Linked DNA regions of Rhodospirillum rubrum ATCC 11170. The protein of the gene in region 1 binds, or shares a complex with, the protein of each later gene. Links are inferred from orthologs where the notes say so. Each region holds a gene or a part of one and is shown on either strand. Other genes may lie near its edges.

The links.
Region 2: the proteins of tuf (region 1) and tsf are in contact, whole or in part, in a crystal structure (PDB 1EFU), measured with the Escherichia coli proteins. The link is inferred for Rhodospirillum rubrum ATCC 11170 from one-to-one orthologs.

The regions. Positions count from the first base shown.
Region 1 is NC_007643.1:3,122,224-3,130,674, forward strand. Bases 2,477-5,337 are described here. They hold tuf (elongation factor Tu), read right to left. Parts: upstream 4,572-5,337; coding sequence 3,381-4,571; downstream 2,477-3,380. Other genes in these bases: nusG (transcription termination/antitermination protein NusG), read right to left, coding at 2,477-2,608; secE (preprotein translocase subunit SecE), read right to left, coding at 2,613-2,810; rlmB (23S rRNA (guanosine(2251)-2'-O)-methyltransferase RlmB), read left to right, coding at 5,018-5,337. Also shown: rplJ (50S ribosomal protein L10), read right to left, coding at 1-421; rplA (50S ribosomal protein L1), read right to left, coding at 792-1,493; rplK (50S ribosomal protein L11), read right to left, coding at 1,498-1,926; more of nusG, read right to left, coding at 2,078-2,476; more of rlmB, read left to right, coding at 5,338-5,935; RRU_RS13980 (hypothetical protein), read left to right, coding at 6,196-6,429; RRU_RS13985 (hypothetical protein), read left to right, coding at 6,704-6,949; RRU_RS13990 (type II secretion system protein), read left to right, coding at 6,992-7,780; RRU_RS13995 (alpha/beta fold hydrolase), read right to left, coding at 7,777-8,451. UniProt on the Escherichia coli protein: GTP hydrolase that promotes the GTP-dependent binding of aminoacyl-tRNA to the A-site of ribosomes during protein biosynthesis. May play an important regulatory role in cell growth and in the bacterial response to nutrient deprivation.
Region 2 is NC_007643.1:1,867,694-1,876,102, reverse strand. The notes cover bases 2,771-5,589. They hold tsf (translation elongation factor Ts), read right to left. Parts: upstream 4,736-5,589; coding sequence 3,806-4,735; downstream 2,771-3,805. Other genes in these bases: rpsB (30S ribosomal protein S2), read right to left, coding at 4,951-5,589; pyrH (UMP kinase), read right to left, coding at 2,871-3,623; frr (ribosome recycling factor), read right to left, coding at 2,771-2,811. Outside these bases: RRU_RS08260 (1-deoxy-D-xylulose-5-phosphate reductoisomerase), read right to left, coding at 1-704; RRU_RS08255 (phosphatidate cytidylyltransferase), read right to left, coding at 701-1,507; RRU_RS08250 (isoprenyl transferase), read right to left, coding at 1,556-2,290; more of frr, read right to left, coding at 2,290-2,770; more of rpsB, read right to left, coding at 5,590-5,739; RRU_RS08225 (periplasmatic short-chain-length polyhydroxyalkanoate depolymerase PhaZ1), read right to left, coding at 5,929-7,017; RRU_RS08220 (methyl-accepting chemotaxis protein), read right to left, coding at 7,107-8,409. UniProt on the Escherichia coli protein: Associates with the EF-Tu.GDP complex and induces the exchange of GDP to GTP.

The DNA.
Region 1 (8,451 bases):
TGATCATGCCGATCAGGCGGCCACGCAGCTCGTCGAGCGACGGCAGCTTGGCAAGCGCTTCAATGCCCTGTTTGTCCAGGACATTGCCCTGCATGGCGCCACCAAGGATAACGAGCTTCTCGTTCTTCTTGGCGAATTCCACACAGACCTTGGCCGGCGCCACGGGATCCTTGGAGATCGCGATGGCGGTCGGGCCGGTAAACAGGTCGGCAAGACCTTCGAACGGCGTATCCGCGAGGGCAAGGCGCGTGATCCGGTTCTTGGTGACACGGAACGAGGCACCCGCTGCGCGCATCCCTTTCCGAAGCTGCTCCAGCTCCGCGACCGTCATGCCCTTATAATGGGTGACGACGCAGGCCGAGGCCTCTCCGAACAGGGAATTGAGCTCGGATACCAGCTCCTTTTTCTCTTCCCGGTTCACGGTGTTCTCCGCTTCCTGGCCTCTCCCGCATCGGTTTCCCGACCGGCGAGGCTGGTTGCCCTCATGATCCCAGGCGACGATCCGGCGGGGGAACACCCGTTCCCCTCCCCCGTCGCCTGGGGGTGGACCTGCCCCGGAAGTCGAACCCTTTCTAACCGGGACGTGCCAGGGCACGGCGCCGGAGGAAAGTGTTTTCCTTCCCGTCTGCGCAGGCGGGATCCCCCTTTAAGCTCCCGGGCCGGCAAGCCGGTCGAAAGCGCCTACGGTCTCGGACAGGTTTGGGCGAACCATCGGGGTTTCCCCTTCTGGCCCGCCCTCTCCCGCATCCGAAAGAGCGGATGCGAAAATCTTAACGCGGCAATCCCGGAGATCAGGCGGCGCCCGAAATCGTCCCGAGATTGACCTTGAGGCCGGGGCCCATGGTCGAGCTCAACGACACCTTCTTGAGGTAAGTGCCCTTGGCGCCCGTGGGCTTGGCCTTGTTGATGGCGTCGACGAAGGCGCGCACGTTATCAACGAGCTTCTCTTCGGTGAACGACGCGCGACCGACGCCGGCATGAACAATGCCGGACTTCTCGACGCGGAACTGCACCTGACCGGCCTTGGCGGCCTTGACCGCGGTGGCGACGTCCATGGTGACGGTGCCCAGCTTCGGGTTCGGCATCAGGCCGCGCGGGCCCAGGACCTTACCGAGGCGACCGACGACGCCCATCATGTCGGGCGTGGCGATGCAGCGATCGAAATCGATGGTGCCGTTCTGAATGTCGGCGGCCAGTTCGTCGGCCCCGACCAGATCGGCGCCGGCGGCCTTGGCTTCCTCGGCCTTGGCGCCCTTGGCGAACACGGCGACGCGCATGGTCTTACCGGTGCCGTGGGGCAGCTCGACGACGCCACGGACCATCTGGTCGGCGTGACGGGGATCGACGCCCAGGTTCATCGCCACTTCGATGCTCTCATCGAACTTGGCGGTGGCCCGCTCACGGATCAAATGCACGGCCTGGGGCAAGTCATAAAATGCCTCGCGGTCGATACCCTCGTGGGCCGCCTTCAGTCGCTTTCCAACCTTCGCCATGGTCTTACTCCACCACCTGCAGGCCCATGGAACGGGCGGAACCGACCACCATCTGAACCGCCGCCTCGATGGTCGGGGAGTTCAGGTCGGGCATCTTCTTCTCGGCGATGTCACGCACCTGCTCCATGGTGACCGTTCCGGCCGAGCCCTTGCCCGGCGTGGTCGAGCCCTTGCCGATGCCAGCCGCCTTCTTGAGGAAGTACGTCATCGGCGGAGTCTTGGTGATGTAAGTGAAGGTCCGGTCGCCGTAAGCGGTGATCACCACCGGAATCGGCATGCCGGGCTCCAAGCCCTGCGTGGCGGCGTTGAACGCCTTGCAGAACTCCATGATATTCAGGCCACGCTGACCAAGCGCCGGGCCGATCGGGGGCGAAGGATTGGCCTTCCCCGCCGGGACCTGCAGCTTGATGTAGCCGATGATCTTTTTTGCCATGATAACCTCGGTCCTTGACGTTTAGAGGTGCCCGAAGGCCGTGGTACGGCGCCCCAAGGACTTTAAGGGGCGGGCCTCCCACGTTGCGCCATCGCCGCCGCGCGCCTCCCGGGGAAGCGCCGCGACCAATGGGGCGTGTCCGAAGGTCCGTTCAGACCTTCTCCACCTGGGAATATTCCAGTTCCACCGGCGTCGAGCGCCCGAAGATGGAAACCGAGACCTTGAGCCGGGCCTTCTCCTCGTCGACGTCCTCGACCATGCCGTTGAAGCTGGTGAAGGGACCATCGCAGACGCGGACCTGTTCGCCGACGTCGAAGGTGATGGAAGGCTTGGGCCGCTCGATGCCCTCTTGCACCTGATGCAAGATGCGCTCGGCCTCGCGGTCGCTGATCGGCGAGGGGCGGCCGCGACCGCCCAGAAAACCGGTGACCTTGGCGGTGTTCTTCACCAGATGCCAAGTCTCGTCCGAAAGGTCCATCTTGACCAGGACATAGCCCGGGAAGAACTTGCGCTCGGCGTTCACCTTGGCGCCGCGACGGACCTCGACGATTTCCTCGGTCGGGACCAGAACTTCCTCGATCCGCGAGTCCATGCCTTTCTGGATCGCCTGTTCCCGAATGGACTGGGCGACCTTGTTTTCAAAACCGGAATAGACATGGATGACGTACCAGCGGGCGGTCACGCGCTCAACCTCCCAAACCAAAGATGAACTGAACGCCCTCGGCCAGGATCCAGTCGACCAACAGGAAAAACACAGCCGCCAGCGAGGCCATGATGAAAACCATGACCGTCGAGATGACGGTTTCCTTGCGCGACGGCCAGGTCACCTTGCCGATTTCCTGGCGGACCTGGCGGACGAATTGACCTGGGTTGGTCCTCGGCATCCTGACCTTCCAAACTGCGGGACTTCGCCGGATCGGCGATTGTTCCGAAAAGGGCCTGCCCTTGGCAAGCCGTGGCGCCGAAGGACGGCACCGGACGGAGATCACGACAGGCGATCTCCGGCGGAATTCACGGGCGGCACGTCACGGCCGTTGGCAGGGGTGACAGGACTTGAACCCGTAACCCCCGGTTTTGGAGACCGGTGCTCTACCAGTTGAGCTACACCCCTCCAGCGGCCGGAAAACCCGGATGGATCATCCGGGTGGTCCATTCCAAAGGCGCGAGGCGCCTTGGGAACATCGAAAGTGCCACCACTTCCGAAACCAACACGGGGACGATGAGCGCCCCCGAAACCCTAAAGAAGCCAAAGGACTTCCACACGCTACCAGGGCCAGGCCCCGATAAAAAACCCCCGGACGGTCTTGGCCGGGAGAGCTGGGTCATATACCTGTTCGGCACAAGGAGATCAAGGACTTTCTTGATCCATCCGCTAGCCGCGCCCGGTTGCCCAGCCCCAAGGCACGCGCCATCCAGCCAGACCCGACAAGGACTGGCTGGATGGCTTAGGCGTCTTACTGAACGATGCTGGCGACGACGCCGGCACCGACGGTACGGCCACCCTCGCGGATAGCGAACCGCAGACCCTCGTCCATGGCAATCGGCGCGATCAGCTGTACCGTCATGCCGATGTTGTCACCGGGCATAACCATCTCGGTGCCTTCCGGCAGCTCGATCGTCCCGGTCACGTCGGTCGTGCGGAAATAGAACTGCGGACGATAGTTGGAGAAGAACGGCGTGTGACGGCCACCCTCTTCCTTCGTCAGGATATAGGCCTCGCACTTGAACTTGGTGTGCGGGGTGATCGAACCCGGCTTGGCCAGAACCTGACCGCGCTCGACGTCATCACGCTTGGTGCCGCGCAGCAGCGCGCCGATGTTGTCGCCGGCCTCGCCCTGATCAAGCAGCTTGCGGAACATCTCGACGCCGGTGCAGGTCGTCTTCTGGGTGTCGCGGATACCGATGATCTCGATTTCCTCGCCAACCTTGACGATGCCGCGCTCGACGCGACCGGTCACCACCGTACCACGACCCGAGATCGAGAACACGTCTTCGATCGGCATCAGGAACGGCTTGTCCTTCGGGCGCTCGGGCTGCGGAATGTAATCGTCCACCGCCTTCATCAGCTCGAGGATGGCATCGTGACCAAGCTTCTGGTCGCTGTCTTCCAGAGCGGCCAGAGCCGAGCCCTTGATGATGGGAATGTCATCGCCGGGGAAGTCGTAGCTCGTCAGCAACTCGCGGACCTCAAGCTCGACCAGCTCAAGCAGCTCCTCGTCGTCGACCATGTCGCACTTGTTCAGGAACACCACCAGGGCCGGAACGCCGACCTGACGGGCCAGAAGAATGTGCTCGCGGGTCTGCGGCATCGGGCCGTCGGCGGCCGAAACCACCAGGATCGCCCCGTCCATCTGCGCCGCGCCGGTGATCATGTTCTTCACATAGTCGGCGTGGCCCGGGCAGTCGACGTGGGCGTAGTGACGCGCTTCCGTCTCGTACTCAACGTGCGCCGTCGAAATCGTGATGCCGCGCGCACGCTCTTCCGGCGCCTTGTCGATCTGGTCGTAGGCCTGGAACGTCGCCCCGCCCGCTTCGGCCAGAACCTTCGTGATCGCAGCCGTCAGCGACGTCTTGCCATGGTCAACGTGACCAATCGTTCCGACGTTGCAATGGGGCTTCGTCCGCGCAAACTTTTCTTTCGACATCTTCGATCCCGTACCTTCTATGGTTGCGGTTGCCCGACCCGACCGAACGGCTTCTGAGAGGGCGGCGTTAAACGTAGGGGCCTTGGAACGGAATGGAGCGGGTGATGGGAATCGAACCCACACAACCAGCTTGGAAGGCTGGGGCTCTACCATTGAGCTACACCCGCAGGCGCGCCACCGGGGGACGGAGCGGTTGGTGGAGGGGGCTGGATTCGAACCAGCGTAGGGTTACCCCGCCGGATTTACAGTCCGGTGCCTTTAACCACTCGACCACCCCTCCGCAAGACCCGTTAATCCGGCCCCCGGCGGCGGAGGACATGAAATATGGAAACAGCCTCGCGGTGTCAATGATAAAGTGGTGTCCGATGTTCTTTCTTTGCAGACAGGGGGCTTGCGATGGGGCACCTTCCCCACCCTTTTCCCCTCCCCGCGACCCGGAGCCCGCCATGACCCGCCCGCCGCGCCGCCCATCCCGCGCCCCCTCTTCGACCGAGTCCTCCGCGGCGCCGGCCGGTCGTCCCCTCCCCCGCCCCGCCGCCGGTGCCGGCTCCACCGCCCGCCCGCCCCGTCCGCCCGCGCCGCGCGGCGAAGCCGATGGGGCCTCGCGCCGCCCCGAGCCCGCCGCCCGCGGCAAGCGCCCTGGAGGGCGCGGCGATGGCGGTCTGTGGCTGTTTGGTCGCCACGCCGTGGAGGCCGCCCTGCAGAACCCCGAGCGCAAAGCCCTGCGTTTGCTCGCCCTCGCCGGCGCCGCCGAGGGGCTGCCCAAGGGCGGGCCGACGGTCGAGCCCGCCGACCGCGAGGCGATCGAAGCCGTGGTGCCGCCGGGCGCCGTCCACCAGGGTCTGGCCCTCAAGGTGGCGCCGCTGTCCCAGCCCACCGTCGAGGAGATCGCCCGCATCCCCGGTCCCTCGGTGGTCGCCATCCTCGATCAGGTGTCCGACCCCCATAACATCGGCGCCGTCCTGCGCTCGGCCGCCGCCTTCGGCATCCGCGCCGTCGTCGTCCAGGACCGCCATTCGCCCGAGGAAACCGGCACCCTGGCCAAATCGGCCAGCGGCACCCTGGAACGCGTGCCGCTGGTCCGCGCCATCAACCTGTCCCAGGCCCTTGATACCTTCAAGGAGCACGGCTTCTGGTGCGCCGGCCTCGACGCCTCGGCCGAGACCACCCTGGCCGAGGCCGCCCTGCCCGAGCGTTGCGTCGTCGTGCTGGGCAGCGAGGGCGCCGGCCTGCGCCGGTTGGTGCGCGATCACTGCGATCTGCTGGTCAAACTGGCGATGGATAGCGGCGTTGAAAGCCTGAATGTGTCCAACGCCGCCGCCGTGACCTTCTACGAACTCAGCGGTCGCGGCCTGCGCCCCTGATCACCCCCTTGCCCGCCCACGCCCTTTGCGTTTATGAAGGGCGCAGGCGGGCATGACGCCGGATTAGCTCAGTTGGTAGAGCACCTGATTTGTAATCAGGGGGTCACGGGTTCGAATCCTGTATCCGGCACCAGATAAGAAAAAGGACGGTGTCTTGAAAAGCGCCGTCCTTTTTTACATCCTAAGGCGGTGGCAACCACGCCCGGACCGGTCCCTGAAGGCGTGAGAAACAAGGGATAGCCTCGATTGATGGGTCTCCTATGAGCTTGATCGCCAATGAGCAGACCAAACTGACGGCGACCGCACTTAATACCGCCGCCTCGTCTTGTTTCGCCCTGGGTGTTCTGGCTCCTATCGCCGCCGTCTTCTACAACGCGGGGGGAGATGTCCATGTACCCCTTGCGGTCCTGGTCCTTGGGGCCATTCTATGGATCGGGGCGGCGCTCGCCCTCCATTTGTCGGCGCGCCTCGTGCTGAAAGGGCTGAAGTCATGACCAACACTCAGCTTTTCGCCTTTGTGGTTCTTCCCGTGATCGTCGCCTTGCTCGGATGGGGGGCCGCCCTTTGGCATGAACGGTGGGCGAAACGGCACTGAAGAAAACCGCATAAGAGAAAATCCTTTAACGCGGAGACTTTTCTTAAGAGTCGATTAGACAGAGCGGTAGCAGGAAAATCCTGGGTCCCTTTTCCGTTCGCCGCCCTGGCGATCCTTAGAGGAGCGCAAGGGGCGGTCTTGACATCGCCAGGGCTCAGGGCGATTTTTTGTCCATGAGCACCACCACCTTCGACCGCCTGACTTACCTTGAGACCCTGAAAGCTTCGGGTATTCCCGAGGATCAGGCGCTAGCCCATACCGTGGCGCTTGAGGCGGCCTTGCATGAGTCGGTGGTGACACAGACCGGACTGCAAAGAGAAGTCGCGCCGATCCACACGGATATGGCCGTCTTGAAATGGATGGTTGGCTTCAATCTCGCGGCCACGGTCGGGATTGTTCTGATTCTGCTGCGCCACTGACTCCCGGTGGTGCCGTCCGGTCCGCGCCGCCCCCTCTCCGCCGTGCTTTCGCCCCTGCGCTCCGCCGCCCGTCGCGGAGTCACCCTGATGGAAATGGCCGTGGCCTTGGCCTTGCTCGGGGTGATGGCCGGGGGCGGGCTGGCCGCCGTCGGCGCGCTGCGGGCGCGCACGGCCGATCTGCGCACCGCCCTGGCCTTCGACCGGGTCGAAGCGGCCCTGACCCGCATCGTTCTGACCAATGGCGCCCTGCCCTGCCCGGCGGCCCGCGAGGGCGGCGACGGTCGGCAAGATGGCGCCTGGTGCCGCAAGATCGGTCTTGTCCCCTGGGCGTCGCTGGGCCTTGCCGGCGCCGATGCCGTGGACGGCTGGGGAGCGCGCCTGTCCTATGCCATCGATCCCGCCTTCGCCGCCCCTGCTTTGGGCGGACGCTCGTGGGCTGGCGATTATCCGCCTCTTGATTGCGCGCCGGCCGCTCAGGCCTTCGCCCGGGCGGCCGGCACCCTGGCGCTCAATCCGCCGGCCGCGGCGCCGCCGCTTCCCCATGCCACACCGGCTTTCGTGCTGATCAGCCACGGCCCGAATCGCTTCGGCGCCATCCTGGCCGATGGCAGGGCCTTTCCCGGCCAACCGCACGGCGACTCGCTGGCCGAACGCGTCAATGCCGGGCTAACCCCCTCGCCGGGCCCCATCCCCGCCCCCTGGGTAAGCGCCGATCCGGGCGATCCCGCCGGCCCCAACGGCCAGCGCTTCGACGACCGCCTGCGCTGGCGCCCCTGGATGGTGTTGATGATGGAAGCCGGCTGCCGCCCCGATGGTCCGGGGGCGTTTTAAGGGGCGGCGGGCGCGCCAAGAAAGCCGCGCAGGATATCGACGAAGGCCTCGGGCTTTTCCGAATGCAGCCAATGGCCGGCGCCCTTGAGGGTGGCCAGACGATAGCCCGGAAACAGCCGCTCAAAGGCCGGCCGCTCCGCCTCGCCGACATAATCCGACAGGGCGCCGCGCACCACCAGGGTGCGCCCGCTGAAAGTCCGATCGGCGGGAAAGGCCGGAAAGCCGGCCAGGGTGGCCATTTCACGGCGCAGACCTTCGAGGTTCAAGCGCCAACGCAAGCCGCCCGCCGGGTCCTCAACGATATTTTGCGCCAGAAAACGCCGGATGCCCGGGGAAGGGATGCTGTCGGCAAGCAGGGCCTCGACCTGGGAGCGGCGGGCGAGTCCGGCCAGCGGCACGGCCAGCATGGCCTCGGCGAAGGCGTCCAGGCCCGGCCGATAGGCCACCGGGGCGATATCGGCCACCACCAGGGCGCCAACCCGCCCGGGGTGAAGCAGGGCCAGGGTCATCGCCACCTTGCCGCCCATGCTATGGCCCACCACCACCGGGGCGGGGCCGTCGCCGATCTCGCGCTCGATATAGGCCGCCACATCGCCGGCCATCAGCGGGTAATCCAGGGCCTCGGTCCAGGGCGACTCGCCGTGATTGCGCAGATCAAGCGCATGGACCCG
Region 2 (8,409 bases), 1.3 Mb from region 1 along the record:
CCGAAAATGTGATAGGCCTCAATGAATTCCAGGCCCTTGTTGAACATCGAGGCCGAATCGACGCTGATCTTGGCGCCCATCGACCAATTGGGATGGGCGACCGCCTGCTCGGGCGTGGCCTTGGCCATCGCCTCGCGCGTCCAGTCGCGGAAGGGACCGCCCGAAGCGGTCAAAATGATGCGCTCGATGCGCTCTTTCTTCTCAAAATCAAAGACTTGGAAGATGGCGTTGTGTTCGGAATCAACGGGCAGGAAGGTCGCCCCGGCGCGGCGGATCTCGGCCATGAACAGATCGCCGGCGCAGACCAGGCATTCCTTATTGGCCAGGGCGATGGTGGCGCCCCGTTCCACGGCGGCCAGGGTCGGGGCCAGACCGGCGGCGCCGACGATGGCGGCCATCACCCAATCGGCATCCCGCGCGGCGGCCTCGCACACCGCTTGCGGCCCGGCGGCGGCTTCGATGCCACTGCCGGCCAGGGCCTCTTTCAGCCGGCCATAGGCCGCCTCGTCGGCGACCACGGCGATCTCGGCCCGCGTCGCCTTGGCCTGGGCGGCCAGGGCCTCGGCATTGCCATTGGCGGTCAGGGCGACCACCTGATAGCGCTCGGGAGAGCGGCCGATGAGATCAAGGGTGTTCTTGCCGATGGAACCGGTGGACCCGAGGATGCTGACCCGCCGGGGGGTGCCGTTCGCCGTGCCGCTCATTGCCAAAGTCCTATGCCGCCGCCTTGCAGGGCGACGACGCAGGCCACCGGCGGCGCCGCCGCCAGCAGTCCGTCGACCCTGTCGAGGAGTCCCCCGTGACCGGGGATGAGATTACTCGAATCCTTGACGTTGAAGCGCCGCTTCATCGAGGATTCGAACAAGTCGCCGGCCTGGGCGATGACCGCCAGACCCGGCGCGAAAAGGATGACCCACAGCGGCGGCGCATAGCCAAAGGCCAAAGCCAGCCCCCAACCGGCCAGGGCGGCGCTACCCATGCCGCCCAGCAGGCCCGACCATGTCTTTTTCGGGCTGATGCGCGGGGCGAGCAAAGGTCCGCCCAGGGTGCGCCCGCAGGCATAGGCGCCGATATCGGTGGCCCAGACCACGGCCAGCAGCCAGAACAGGGTTTCCCAGCCGCCCTCGCCACGGATCCACACCAGGGCGACCAAAGGCAGCCCCAGATAAGGCACGCCGGCGGTGATCCACCACGGCCCCTCCTCCTCCATGCCGCCGCGCAGGCGATCCTCGCCGGCCATCGCCAGACGGATCATCGGCGTGGCCAGGGCGAGGCCAAGCAGGACATCAAGGGGGAACCGGGTGGCCAGGGCGCCGGTCAAGGCCATCAGCGCGGCCATGGTCCAGCCCGTCAGACCGAAACCACCCCGGCAAAGCCGGATCCATTCCCAGGCCATCAGCGCGCCGGCCAGGGCGGCCAGGGCGTCGAACCAGGGTGATCCGAAGAAAGCGGCGGCGAGCACCGGCGGAGCCAGCACCAGGGCCGACAGGATACGCGTCTTGAGCAAGGACCTCTCCCTGATGATCCCGGGGACCTTCGACCGCCGGGCCCTTCCTTATACTCCGCCGAAGCGGCGTTCGCGCTGATGGAAGTCGGCCACCGCGGCGGCAAGATCATCGCGCGAGAACTCGGGCCAGAGTACGGGGGAGAAGACCAGTTCGGAATAGGCGATTTGCCACAACAGAAAATTGCTGATCCGCTGTTCGCCGCTGGTTCGCACCAAAACGTCGGGATCGGGCAGATCATCGGTGAGCAGGCGCTGGCCCAGCACCTCCTCGTCGATCGCTTCGGGATCAAGGCGGCCCGCCGCCACCTCGCGGGCCAGGGCCCGCGCCGCGTCGGCGATCTCCTGACGCCCGCCATAATTCAGGGCGATGGTCAGATGCAGGCGATCGTTGTCGCGGGTATCGCTCTCGCCGTCCTCGATCAGGGCGACGATATCGCGCGAGAAGCGTTCCCGCCGGCCGATCACCCGCAGACGCACGCCGTTGCGCTTGAGATCGCGGATCTCGTTGCGCAGGTAAAGTCGCAGCAGCCCCATCAGGTCGCTGATCTCGCCCTCCGGCCGCTTCCAGTTCTCCGAGGAGAAACCGAAAAGCGTCAGATGGCTGATGCCCAGTTCGGGAGCGGCCTCGACCACCCGACGGACGGATTCGGCCCCGCGCTTGTGCCCCGCCGTCCTTGGCAGGCCACGCGCATGGGCCCAGCGCCCGTTGCCATCCATGATAATGGCGACATGGAAAGACGACGGGGCTGAGCCGTCGAACAAAGGCACGGGATCGGCCTGCATCAGACTTGCATGATCTCCTGTTCCTTATGGGCCAGGGCCTCGTCGAGACGACGGATCGTCTCATCGGTCAAGGCCTGAACCTCGGCGCCGAACTTCTTGTGTTCGTCCTGGCTGATGGCGCTATCCTTTTCCATCTTCTTGAGCTGGTCCATGCCATCGCGACGGACGTTGCGCACGGCGACACGGGTCTGCTCGGCATATTTGCCCGCGACCTTGGTCAGCTCGGTGCGGCGCTCTTCGTTCAGCGGCGGAATGGGCACGCGGATAAGCTGGCCGTCGGAGGCCGGATTGAGGCCGAGGCCGGCGTCGCGGATCGCCTTGTCGACGGCCTTGGCCATTCCGCGGTCCCAGACCTGAACGCTAATCATGCGCGGCTCGGGAACGCTGACCGTCGCCACCTGGGCCAAGGGCATGGCCTGACCATAGGCCTCGACCATCACGGAATCGAGCAGGCTCGTCGACGCCCGGCCGGTCCGCAGCCCCGCGAAATCCTTGCGCAAGACTTCGACCGCCGTATCCATGCGGTGCCTGAGGTCGGCTTTCAAGGTGTCGAAACTGGAAGCGCCATCGGACACTGTTCTTACTCCTGGTGACTGTCGCAGAGGATCTCGGTGAAACGGCCCCGGCGATCAAGGACATCGGCCAGAGCGCCAGGGGTGTGCAGGGAAAACACCACTATAGGGATGTTGTTGTCGCGCGCCAAGGCGATGGCCGAGGTATCCATCACCCGCAGATCGCGCGTCAGCACGTCGGTGAAGGTCAGGCTCTCGAAGCGCACGGCGTCGGGCACCTTGTTGGGATCGGCGGAATAGACCCCATCGACCTGGGTCGCCTTGAGGATGGCGTCGCAATTCATCTCGACGGCGCGCAGGGCGGCGGCGGTATCGGTGGTGAAGAAGGGATTGCCGGTGCCGGCGGCGAAAATCACCACCCGGCCCTTTTCCATATGGCGGATCGCCCGGCGGCGGATATAGGGCTCGCAGACCATCGACATCGGGATCGCCGACTGGACGCGGGTTTGCACGCCGCGTTTTTCCAGGGCGTTCTGCACGGCCAGGGCGTTCATCACCGTGGCCAGCATGCCCATGTAATCGGCGCTGGTGCGGTCCATGCCCTTGGCGGCGGTCGAGATGCCGCGGAAGATATTGCCGCCGCCGATCACCAGACAAACCTGAATGCCGCGATCATGGGCGGCCTTGACCTCGCCGGCCACGCGGTCGACCATTTCCAGATCCAGACCGAATTCCTTGTTCCCCAGCAGGCCCTCCCCGGAAAGCTTGAGCAGGACCCGGCGGTAGTAGGCGCCATTGGCGTGGGGTTGATCCTCGGACATTCGGTTAGCTCCCTTGTCGCCGCGCGGTCGGCCGGCGATGTCGTCCTGGTCGATTGGTGATTTTTAAGCTCCGCGCCCCGGCTACGAGACCCCAGGCGGGAACAGACGACCGCCGGGCCGGATCATAAGAGACCCGAACCCGGCGGCCAACAGGCGTTTGACGCTTTATGGGCGAAAGTGCCTTACTTCTTCAGCTGAGCGGCGACCTCGGCGGCGAAATCGCTCTCTTCCTTCTCGATGCCCTCGCCAAGCTGGAAGCGGACGAAGCCACCCAGCTCGATCGGCGCGCCCAGATCCTTGCCGGCCTTCTCCAGGACCTTGGCGATCTTGGTCTCGCCATCGATAACGAAGATCTGCTCGGTCAGGACCACTTCCTCGTAGAACTTGCGCAGGCGGCCTTCGACCATCTTCTCGATGATGGCGTCGGGCTTGCCCGAGGCCTTGGCCTGCTCGCTCAGCACCGAGCGCTCGCGATCGAGGGCTTCGGCGTCGACTTCGGAAATGAAGGCGTAGCGCGGCTGGGCGGCGGCGACATGCATGGCGATCTGACGGCCCAATTCGTCGAGCTTGGCCGGATCGGCCGCCGACTTGAGGGCGACGAGCACGCCGATCTTGCCCAGACCGGGCTTGACGGCGGTGTGCATGTAGCTGGTGACGACGCCCTGCTCGACCTCAAGCGCGGCGCTGCGGCGCAGCTGCATGTTCTCGCCGATGGTGGCGATCAGATGGGTCACCTGGGCCTCGACGGTGCGCCCTTCGCCACCGGGATAGGCGGCGGACTTCAGCGCTTCGATATCGCCCTTGGCCGCCAGGGTCAGCGAGGCGACGGTTTCGACGAAGCCCTGGAAGGTATCGTTGCGGGCGACGAAATCGGTCTCGGCGTTGACTTCGACGACGGCGCCGGCGGTGCCGGCGGTGGCGATGCCGACCAGACCTTCCGAGGCGGTGCGCCCGGCCTTCTTGGCGGCGGCGGCGAGGCCCTTCTTGCGCAGCCAGTCGATGGCGGCTTCCACGTCACCCGCGGTTTCGGTCAGGGCCTTCTTGCAATCCATCATGCCTGCGCCGGTCTGCTCGCGCAGGCTCTTGACGAGGGCGGCGGTGATCTCGGCCATGGGGAGTCCTCTCTTGGAAATCAGTGCTTCGTTAGGGCGGACGCCCTTCCCTCGGGTACGGCGCAGGGGCCGGGAACGGCTGGAAGGAGGGCGACGATGAGCGTATCGGATCGGCGGGCGGCTCCGGGCACGGGAGCCGAACCAAAAAGATGGCGGCGTCTGCACGCCGCCATCTGGTCTCGGGGGGGCCCTGCCCTGGCGGTCGGCCTTGCTTATCAGGCGGTCGGCTGCTGCTCGGCGGCGGGGGCTTCGGCGGCAAGGGTCTCGGCCGGCACGATCTCGGCGGCACCGACGTCGACGCCGGCGGCGCCGAGCTGAGCCTGGATGCCGTCGATGGCGGCGCCACTGATCAGCTCGCAATAGGTCTGGATGGCGCGAATGGCGTCATCATTGCCGGGGATCGGATAGGTGATGCCACGCGGATCGGAATTCGAATCGATCACGGCGACGACCGGCAGACCCAGCTTGTTGGCTTCGTTGACCGCCAGGCTCTCCTTGACGGTATCGATGATGAACAGCATGTCGGGCAGACCGCCCATTTCCTTGATGCCGCCCAGAGCCATATCGAGCTTGTCCTTCTCGCGGCCGAGGTTGAGCTGCTCCTTCTTGGTCAGACCCAACAGGTCGCCACCGCCGAAACGCTCTTCCAGATCGCGCAGACGCTTGATCGAATGGGAAATGGTCTTCCAGTTGGTCAGCATGCCGCCAAGCCAACGGTGGTTCACATAATACTGACCGCAACGACGGGCGTGCTCGGCGACCACATCCTGGGCCTGACGCTTGGTGCCGACGAACAGCACGCGACCGCCGCCGGCGGTGACATCGCGCACGGCCTGCATGGCGCGATAGAGCATCGGCACGGTCTGCTGCAGATCGATGATGTGAACGTTATCGCGCTGACCATAAAGGTAGGGCGCCATCTTCGGGTTCCAACGACGGGTGTTGTGGCCGAAGTGACAGCCCGCTTCGATGAGCTGGCGCATGGAGAATGTGGGGAGAGCCATGGTGGCGTCTTTCCTTTTCCGGTTGAACCTCCGCGGGACAGTTGAGTCAAAAGGCCAGAAAGCCCTTCGACACCGGAACGGCCGCGCCGGATATTTTCCGGACGGCCGCGAATCCCGCGTGCGTGGTGTGGCCGGTATTTAACCTTCCCGCTCGCCGTTGGCAAGGAGGGAATGGCGCCTTGCCGCCCCCTAGCGCCCGGCCAGGGCGTTGATCATCGCGTTCACCGCGCTGATCTGCAGCCCCTCGCGGCCCAGGAATTTTCCATCAAGGCCATAGCCCCACCAGTTCCAGCAGCCCTCGGGGTTGATCGCCGTCAAAGGAAAGCCCTCGGTGGCGCCGATGGCCCGGGCCTGGGGATAGAGCACGACGATGTGGTTGGTATCGGCCCAGCCATTATAGCCCGCCAGATCCCAGAACTTCTCCGCCGACCCCAGCACCTGATCGGACTGCTTGCAGCCATGGAAGGCGATATGCAGCCGGCAGGCCGCGCCCGCGGCGCAGTCGGCGGGCACATAAACAAGCCCCTCGTCCCACAGCGACGCCTTGATGGCATTCCCCCCCCGTACATAGGCCGACTGGTCAAAGCGCGAAAGCCGCCCGGACAGGACCGGGGCCGGCGGAGCCAGAGACGGCCCATAGAGAACCTTGAGGATGGCTTCGGCCTGATCGTAGCGGCAGGCGTTGAAAAAGGGGCTCTTTTCGGCCGAACAGGCGGCATTGCCGCGATCGGGGGTCAGAAAGGCGTGACCGGCCTTGGCCCCGGCGCCCGGGGTTCCCTGAAGCGAACTCACCAGGGTGGTGGTCACCCCCAGCGTCCCCAGGGCTTCGGCCGCCGTCCTCACCACCTTGGCGCCGACGACCGTATCGGCCTCGCCGGTGAACAGATAAACCCGATCGCCGCGCAATCCGGCCAGGGCGTCGATCGCCCCGGCCCGCTCAAGCTGGCGGGCGATACCGACAAAGCGGTCGGCGCTTTCCAGAAACGCGCTTTGACGCATGCAGTGGGCAAGGGCGCGCGAGGCCGTCGCCATCACCTTGTCGTTGACGACCGTGGAAACGGCGCAGCCATACAGACCACCGGCGACCAACCCGGCGCCATCCACCCGCGCCGAATGGGCGACATGGAACTGATTGGCCATATAGGCGCCCGAGGAGATCCCCGACACCGTCACATGATCGGCATCGATGGCCAGCTTGGGCAAGGAATCGGCCCAGGCCGGCCCGGCCAATCCCACCAGCAACAAAGCGGCCCCGACAAACCGACAGAATGCCCTCATCGCCCCCTCCTCCGCTTGCCTGACCAGTTTACCCCAGCACGCAAAGAGCGCAAGAAAAAGACCGATCGCGCTGAAAGGGCCCCTTTCCCTTATCCTTGCCGCAGATCACCCAGGAAGCCGTCGACCTTTTCTTGCAAGCTGGCCGCCGCCTGACCAAGCTCGCCGGCGGTGTCGCGCAAGGCGCCGGCGGTGCTTTCGGTTTCCCGGGCCGCTTCGGCCAGGGTGTGGATATCGCGCGAGGCGTCGGCCGAAGTCGACAAAACCTCTTGCACGCTGCGCGAAATCTCGGTCGTCGCCGCGCCCTGTTCCTCGACGGCGATGCTGATCGCCCCGGCCGCCTTGGCGATATCGTGGATGACGTCGCTGATCGTGGCGATATCGCTGGCGGCGGCCGAAACCGAGGCGCGGACCCGTTCGATCTGACCCCGAATGTCCTCGGTCGCCTTGCGGGTCTGGGTCGACAGGTTCTTGACCTCATGGGCGACCACGGCGAAGCCCTTGCCGGCGTCGCCGGCCCGCGCCGCCTCGATCGTGGCGTTCAACGCCAGCAGATTGGTCTGGCTGGCGATGGTCTCGATCAAGGTAATCACCGCGCCGATCTTTTCGGCGTCATCGACCAGCCCGGCCATGCGATCGGCCGATTGATCGGCGGTTTCCACCGCCTGCTGGCTGGTGACCCGCGCCTTGTCGGTCTGGTTGGCGATTTCGCGGATCGAGGCCGAGAGTTGTTCCGACGCCGAGGCCACCGTTTGGAAGGTGGCGTTGGTGCGCTCGCTCATCGCCGAGGACTGGCCGGCCTTCTCCCGGGTGACATTGGCCAGGCTGAACATCGTCCTGGCGTTTTCGTCCATCGTCCGCGCCCCCTTGGCGACCGCCTGGGCCACGCTATTGACCGAATCCTCGAAGCGCTTGGCCAACTCGACCAGATTGGCCTTGCGCGCCGCTTCGGCCGAGGCCTTGAGGCGTTCCTGATCGCCGCGCAATTTCTCGGTCTCGGCCACCGTGCCGCGAAAGACCTCAAGGGAGCGCGCCATGGCTCCGGCCTCGTCGCGCCGATCCTGATGGGGCACGGCGATATCGATCTTGCCGCCGGAAATCAACGCCATGCGCTTGGCGATATCACCCAGAACCGCCGAAAGGTCGCGGGAGATCAGCGAGACCAGCAAGAGGGCGACCGCGCTCAGCAGGCCACCGATCAGCATCGCTTCGCGCAGTTTCGCCCAGAAAATCGCCTGGACATCGTCGACATAGACCCCCGTCCCCACCAGCAAGTCCCAGGACGGAACCTCCATCGCCCAACTCACCTTGGGGATGGGCGGCCCGTCCTTGACCCGGGGCCAGACATAATCAACCCGCCCGCCCCCCGGTCCCCGCCTCGCCGCCGCTTGAAGG